Linked DNA regions of Saccharibacillus brassicae. The protein of the gene in region 1 interacts with the protein of each later gene in a pairwise test. Links are inferred from orthologs where the notes say so. Each region holds a gene or a part of one and is shown on either strand. Other genes may lie near its edges. The genes, in order: FFV09_RS24190 and ftsZ.

Region 1 (3,301 bases):
CGAAGCCGCGCGCAAAGACCCGGATTCGATTTTCCACCATTACCGCAAATTGATCGCCCTGCGCAAGAAGCACGAGGTGCTCGTCTACGGCGACTACAAACTGCTGCTGCCGCTGCACGAGGAAATCTACGCTTTCGTGCGCACATGGGAAGACGAGAAGCTGCTCGTCATCTTGAACTTCTTCAGCGGCACGCCTTCGTTCGAATGGCCGGAAGACCTGCGCGCCCTGAAGCCCGAGCTGCTGATCGCCAACTACGAGCCGCTCGAAGACGAAGACGTCTACGACCTGACTCTGCGTCCTTACGAGGGCCGGGTGTATAAGCTCGTGTGAGCGGAGAGTTTGGGTGAGTGGAGCGGATTCGAAAAAAAGCCTTTCCCTTAATAAAGGGAGGGGCTTTTTTGCTTTGGGTTTGGCGTTTTTTTGGCGTTTTCCGTCCGTGGGGACGGGAGTGGATTCTGTTTAGGGAAGAGGGAAGAGGGAAGAGGGAAGAGGGAAGAGGGAAGAGTGGGCAGGTGGAGGGGTGAACGGGTGAATAGACGCTTGAACGAGAAGAGGAACAAGAAGAGGAACAAGAAGAGGAGCGTTTAAGCAAAATAGCTGCGTAGATCCAACTATTTCGCGTGAATTTAGTCTTTTTAGCGTAATAACTGCCCAGATCCATTTAATTGGCCTGTTTCCCGAAAAAAAGGCCACTTATGTGGAAAATAAGTGGCCTGACGCAGTTATTTCGGAGCTGCCCCCGAGAGCATACGGAATAGTTGGATCTAGGCAGTTATTCGAAACGGGATCAATAAAAAGCGGGATAACCGGAGAATACAGTTACTTAAAGCGATGCCGGCAGCTAACGAAATAACCGGCAAGCCCGGTCATTTGGACGTCCGCAGGGAAGTTTGGGAAAATCGCTTGGCCACCGCCCGATCAGCCGGGAATCTCGGCCGATCTCACGCTCAGATAGCGCGTGATCAGGTCGTCGGCGATCTCGCCGGCGGCATTTGCGTTGCCGAGCGCGGCGGATCGTTCGCGGGCGGCGGTCAGCTTCCGCGGATCGCCGAGCAGGTCGGCGATCTGACGGGCCAGCTCGTCGGCGCTGCGGGAGATGAACGCGGCGCCCTGCTCGGCGAGGTACACGGCGTTGCCCCGTTCCTGTCCCGGCACGGGCCGGAACAGGAAGATCGGGAGCCGGCAGGCGAGCGACTCGGCGAGCGTGATGCCGCCGGGCTTGGTGACGATGCCGTCGCTCATGCGCATAAGCGACGCGACGCGGTCGGTAAAGCCAAGCACCTGAATGCGATCGACGTTCGCGTACTGCTGCGCAAGGCCGGCGCGCATCTCTTCGTTGCGTCCGCATACGACGACGACCTGGATGTCGCCCTGCTCCAGCAGCAGGTCGCAGACGCGGCGCAGGCCGAGCATGACGCCATAGGCGCCGGCCATGAGCAGCACGGTCTTGCGCGCCGGATCAAGCCGGACGCCCGGAACCGGCGGCTCGCCGGCCCGCAGCGCACGCGCCGCGGCGTAAGAGAACGGCTTTGCCGCGGCAGCGGCGTCCGGGAGAATCGACCCGGATGCGCGGAGCGAGTCGGCCAGGCCGCTTTCCGCCGGCTGGCTGCCGGGCTCCGCGGCGAATCCGCCGCGCGCCATCGCATCCGCGCCGCTGCGAGCCGGCTCCGCATCCGCTTGGCTTTGCGCTCCATCCTGCGCCTCGCGCTCCACCCAGCCCGCATCCGCCGCCATCCCCACGTCGCTTCCCACTTCCTCCACCGCCCCGAACCCTTCCTTGATCGGAATGCCGCTCACCGTAATGCGGTTCGGGTCGATGCCGATCAGGGCGGCTTCGCGGCGCATCTCTTCGGTGGCGACGTAGAAGCGGTCCACGTCGGGGTGCAGCCAGCGGCCGTGCAGGTCGAAGTCGGTGACGACGTTGACGATCGGAATGTCGAGTCCGATCTTGCGGCGAAGCTTGGGCATGACCATCTGCGGGAACGTATGGATGACGAGGCCGGGGCGTTCTTTTTTCAGATATTCTTCCAGACGCCGGGTGCCGAACGCATGCAGGATATGCGCGAACGGTTTGTCCGACTTCATGTCTTTGGTCATATTGTATACGAGGCCGTACAGGCCGGGAAGGGTACGGTAGCTCTGCATGTAGACGAACCGGGTGAGATCGTTGAGCCTCGGGTGCGCTTCGGCCATCAGATCCAGCATTTTGACTTTGCGAATGCCCCGGTCGTGCAGGCTTTTCTCTAGCGCTTTCGTGGCCTGGTAATGTCCGTCGCCATAGCTGGCGTACAGGATCAGGACGTTGGGTTCCTGCGGTTGCATGGGTTCCTCCCTGGTTTTTGCGTGATAGGCTTATCATACCAAGATTCGGCGCGGGGAGCGAATGAAACGGAAGCTCGGGGCGCGCGGGCGAACCAGCAACTTTTTCGCGTCGATTGCGTCTACACAATAAGGCGGAATACGGGCCGGCCGCGCCTGCCTTTATTTTTTGGGCAGCCGGGCGATTCTTACCCCATTTCGTCGAAAAATGTTATACTTGTAAGTAAGCATCTGCTTACAATCTGTTTATCAGTCTTCGTTTTTCGTTTGGAGGAGAGTCGCATCCGGCCAAAGAGAGAGAAGGAAGGGCAAACCGGAAGTGATTCAGTCGGCATTTCGTCGGGTATGTAACACAACAGGTAGATGTTTTTTTTGAAAGGCGGCGCGCGTTTGTCTTTTTGCAAGACAACGGAGCGCGGCGGACAAGGCGATCACCTCAAGGGGCGTCTGTCGGCAGCAGATTTTTTTGACATTCTCGATAACGAAAAACGTTCCGGGAGGGAATTATGATGGCGACCAAAGGTCATAACGAAGTCAAGGAAAGTCTGCGGGAAATGACTCGTATTTTTCGCCCGAGCGATCCGAAGAAGTTCGTCAAGGAATATGTTCGGAAGTATCACATCATGGGCGGGTACGAGGAAGAATTGACGCTGGTAGTCGAACACGAGATGGGCAAGCTCAACTCGTCCGCTTCCTGAGTAACGTTTTGTGCGGTTTGCGCCGCAGCGGGATTTTCGGGTTGGCTTTGCAGCACGCCGTCCGAAAATCCGCAAGCCGGTAATCCGATCGTATCGGCATTACCGTTCATCGAACATTTCGACCGTCCTTTGCGGCTTCATGCCGGGAGGACGGTTTTTTTGACGAAAAAAAGACTTTGTTCACCCGGGTTTTCTTGACGGGGCGCCCAAATTCGGGTACAGTGTGCTTAACAATATATACAGAAGCACACAGAGACGGAAGTCCGACGCATTACGTGGGCGG
Region 2 (3,190 bases), 2.6 Mb from region 1 along the record:
CACTTCTTCCGGCGATCGGCCCGCGCGCGCGCAGGCTTCGGCCACCTTCTCGTTCACATGCGCGATCCGCTGCTGTAAAGTCACCGGAGCGTGCCTCCTTCTCGTAATCCGATCCAGCTCGCCATTCGGCCGGTCTGTCCTTTTTCCTGTCGATGCGAAAAGAACAAATCGGTCCGGCTGCCCGTGCACCACTGCGTGCGCAGCACGTTTTCCGGACGTAATCCTGCTCTTATCATAAGGTGTCGATTCAATTCTTTCAAGTTAAGCAGCGCTTTGCCTCCGCCCAAATCTTCGGAAAAGTCAGACAGCGAACGAGAACCATTACCCGACTCCTTTTCCAGCAAAACGCCGACCTGCCCAAGCACCGCTTCGTCCACCTCGTAGCGGCGTTCCCCGATGCAGGGACCGATCGCCGCCAGAACGTCGTCGGGCCGGCTGCCGTACTGCTCGCCCATGCGCTCGACCAGCCGCCGGCCGATCCCGGCGACCGTGCCTTTCCAGCCCGCATGCGCAAGGCCGATCACCTGCCGTACCGGATCGAACACGTACAGCGGAGTGCAGTCGGCGTAGAACGAAGTCAGCAGAATGCCCGGCACGTTCGTCAGCAGGCCATCCGTATCGGGAAACGCGCTGTCGCGGTCCGACCGGCCCCGGCCGCGGTCTTCTTCCGTCACAATAGCGATCTCGGCCAGATGCACCTGTTCGCCGCTCGTCCAGTCTTCGAACCGGAAACCGGCCGCTTCCGCGACCCGCGACCGATTCTCCGCTACGTGAGCCGGATCGTCGCCGACGTGCAGCGCGCAGTTGAGGCTGGCGCGGAAGCCCTCGCTGACGCCGCCTCCGCGACCCGTGAAGCCCGCGCTCAAGCCGTCGAACCGCTGCCACGGAGCGATATCGAATACTTCCGCCCCGTTGTCCGCCGTCCGGCGAACGAAAGGTTCCGTCATGCTCGTCATCTAATCGATTCCTCCTTGCCGAATACGCACAGCGTATAGCCCCGTATCCGTATGTTGAAAAAAAGATCCGCTTCCGTATAGCGAAAGCGGATCTTTCGTAAGTCGCAATCCTTGTTAGTCGTTGTTCTGGCGCGAGCGGTTCCGCAGGAACGTCGGAATATCCAGCTGGTCGCCTCCGGCCTGAGGCTCGAAAGCGGGACGCTGCGGCTGCTGCGGCTGAGGACGGTCGGGTTGACCGCCTTCGGGCTGCTGGGCCGCCGGACGACGGATCAGAGGCTTCATCGGCGCAGGCTTGTGTTCGAAGCCGGTCGCGATAACGGTCACTTTGATCTCTTCTTTCATCGTCTCGTCGATGATGGCACCGAAGATCATGTTCACTTCCGGATCGGAAGCTTCGATGACGATTTCGGCCGCTTCGTTGACTTCGTACAGCGAGAGGTTCGAACCGCCCGTGATGTTCATGATGACGCCGCGGGCGCCTTCGATCGACGTCTCGAGCAGCGGGCTCATGATCGCTTTGCGCGCGGCGTCCGCCGCACGGTTCTCGCCGGCCGCTTCGCCGATGCCCATCAGCGCGGAACCGCGCTCGGTCATGATCGTCTTGACGTCCGCAAAGTCGAGGTTGATCAGACCCGGAACGGCGATCAGGTCGGAAATGCCCTGAACAGCCTGACGCAGGACGTTGTCCGCTTCGCGGAACGCTTCCAGCATCGGGGTCTTCTTGTCGACGATCTCAAGCAGGCGATCGTTCGGAATGACGATCAGCGTATCGACTTTTTCTTTGAGCGCTTCAATGCCGAGTTCGGCCTGCGCAGCGCGCTTGCGGCCTTCGAACGTGAACGGACGCGTGACGACCCCCACCGTCAAAGCACCGCATTCGCGCGCGATCTCCGCGATAACCGGAGCTGCGCCCGTGCCCGTGCCGCCGCCCATGCCGGCGGTAACGAACACCATATCCGCTCCTTTGAGCGTATTGCTGATCAGTTCGCGGGATTCTTCCGCCGCCTTCTTGCCGACGTCCGGATTGGCACCCGCGCCAAGACCTCTTGTCAGCTTGTCGCCGATCTGCAGCTTGTGTTCCGACTTAGCCAGGTGAAGTGCCTGGGCATCCGTGTTGACCGTAATAAACTCCACGCCTTGAACGCCGTTCTCGATCATCCGGTTGACGGCATTGCTGCCTCCGCCGCCTACGCCGATGACTTTAATACGCGCCAGGCTTTCCATTTCGAAATCGAATTCCAACATATTCCTCCATCTCCCCCTCGTTTTCCTTGGATGGGCTCGTTTTTGTGTGACTTAAATAAATTCGCTAAACATATTTTTGAGCTTTTCTAGGAAACCGGTTTTCTGGGTCGTCTCCGGTGCGGGATTGGATTTAGGTCGATTGACGGGTTTCTTGCCCGGCGCTGCGTTTCCTCTGCCGCGATTTTTCCGAATGACGCTGTACAAAATGCCGATCCCGCTCGTAAAGGCCGGGTCCCGCACGCCGATGTAATCCGGCACGGCAAGACGGACAGACGCCGACAGTTCGCTTTGGGCAACTTGCAGAACCCCCGGCATCGCGACCGTTCCGCCGCTCAGCACGTAGCCGCCCGGAATGTCCGGATAACCCATGCGCTGAATCTCCTGATGAATAAGCTGGAAAATCTCCTGCACCCGCGGCTCGATGATCGCAGCCAGGTCTTCCTGCGTATATTCCTTCTCGATCGTGCTGCCGATCCGGTTGACCTTGAATACGACGTCAGCCGCCGCATCCGCCATCATAGCGCATCCGTACTTCAGCTTGACCTTCTCGGCCTGATCGGTCACCGTGCGCAGTCCGTAAGCGATATCGTTCGTGACGTATTCGCCTCCGACCGGAATCGTCGAGACGGCCGTAAGATGGCCGCTTTCGAAGACGGAAATGGTCGCCTGGCCGGCTCCGATATCGATCAGTGCCGTACGCATCGTCTTCTCGTCCTTGGTAAGCGCCAGCTGGCCGGCCCCGAGGGAAATCAGCACCAGTTCTTTCACCTTGAGGTCGGCTTTCTCCACGCAGCGCAAAAGGTTATGTATAGCCGTTTTTGCGCCGGTGACAATCGTAGCTTCCACCTCCAAGCGGGATCCGATCATGCCCCGCGGATCCTGAATTCCCTCCAAGCCGTCAACCACGAATTGCTTGGCAACGACATCGATGATTTCACGTTCCGGCGGAAGAGCCACGACTTCGGCCGCCTTGGTTACGCGCTCGATAT

The links.
Region 2: the proteins of FFV09_RS24190 (region 1) and ftsZ interact in binary tests that used the Bacillus subtilis proteins (3 or more experiments, as listed by UniProt). The link is inferred for Saccharibacillus brassicae from one-to-one orthologs.

Annotation. Positions count from the first base shown.
Region 1 is NZ_CP041217.1:3,312,908-3,316,208, forward strand. Bases 122-3,102 are described here. They hold FFV09_RS24190 (MGDG synthase family glycosyltransferase), read right to left. Parts: upstream 2,324-3,102; coding sequence 920-2,323; downstream 122-919. Other genes in these bases: FFV09_RS13735 (glycoside hydrolase family 13 protein), read left to right, coding at 122-331; FFV09_RS13750 (hypothetical protein), read left to right, coding at 2,830-3,018. In the rest of the region: more of FFV09_RS13735, read left to right, coding at 1-121. UniProt on the Bacillus subtilis protein: Processive glucosyltransferase involved in the biosynthesis of both the bilayer- and non-bilayer-forming membrane glucolipids.
Region 2 is NZ_CP041217.1:697,357-700,546, forward strand. The notes cover bases 137-3,006. They hold ftsZ (cell division protein FtsZ), read right to left. Parts: upstream 2,202-3,006; coding sequence 1,071-2,201; downstream 137-1,070. Other genes in these bases: pgeF (peptidoglycan editing factor PgeF), read right to left, coding at 137-956; ftsA (cell division protein FtsA), read right to left, coding at 2,253-3,006. In the rest of the region: FFV09_RS02755 (YggS family pyridoxal phosphate-dependent enzyme), read right to left, coding at 1-84; more of pgeF, read right to left, coding at 81-136; more of ftsA, read right to left, coding at 3,007-3,190. UniProt on the Bacillus subtilis protein: Essential cell division protein that forms a contractile ring structure (Z ring) at the future cell division site. The regulation of the ring assembly controls the timing and the location of cell division.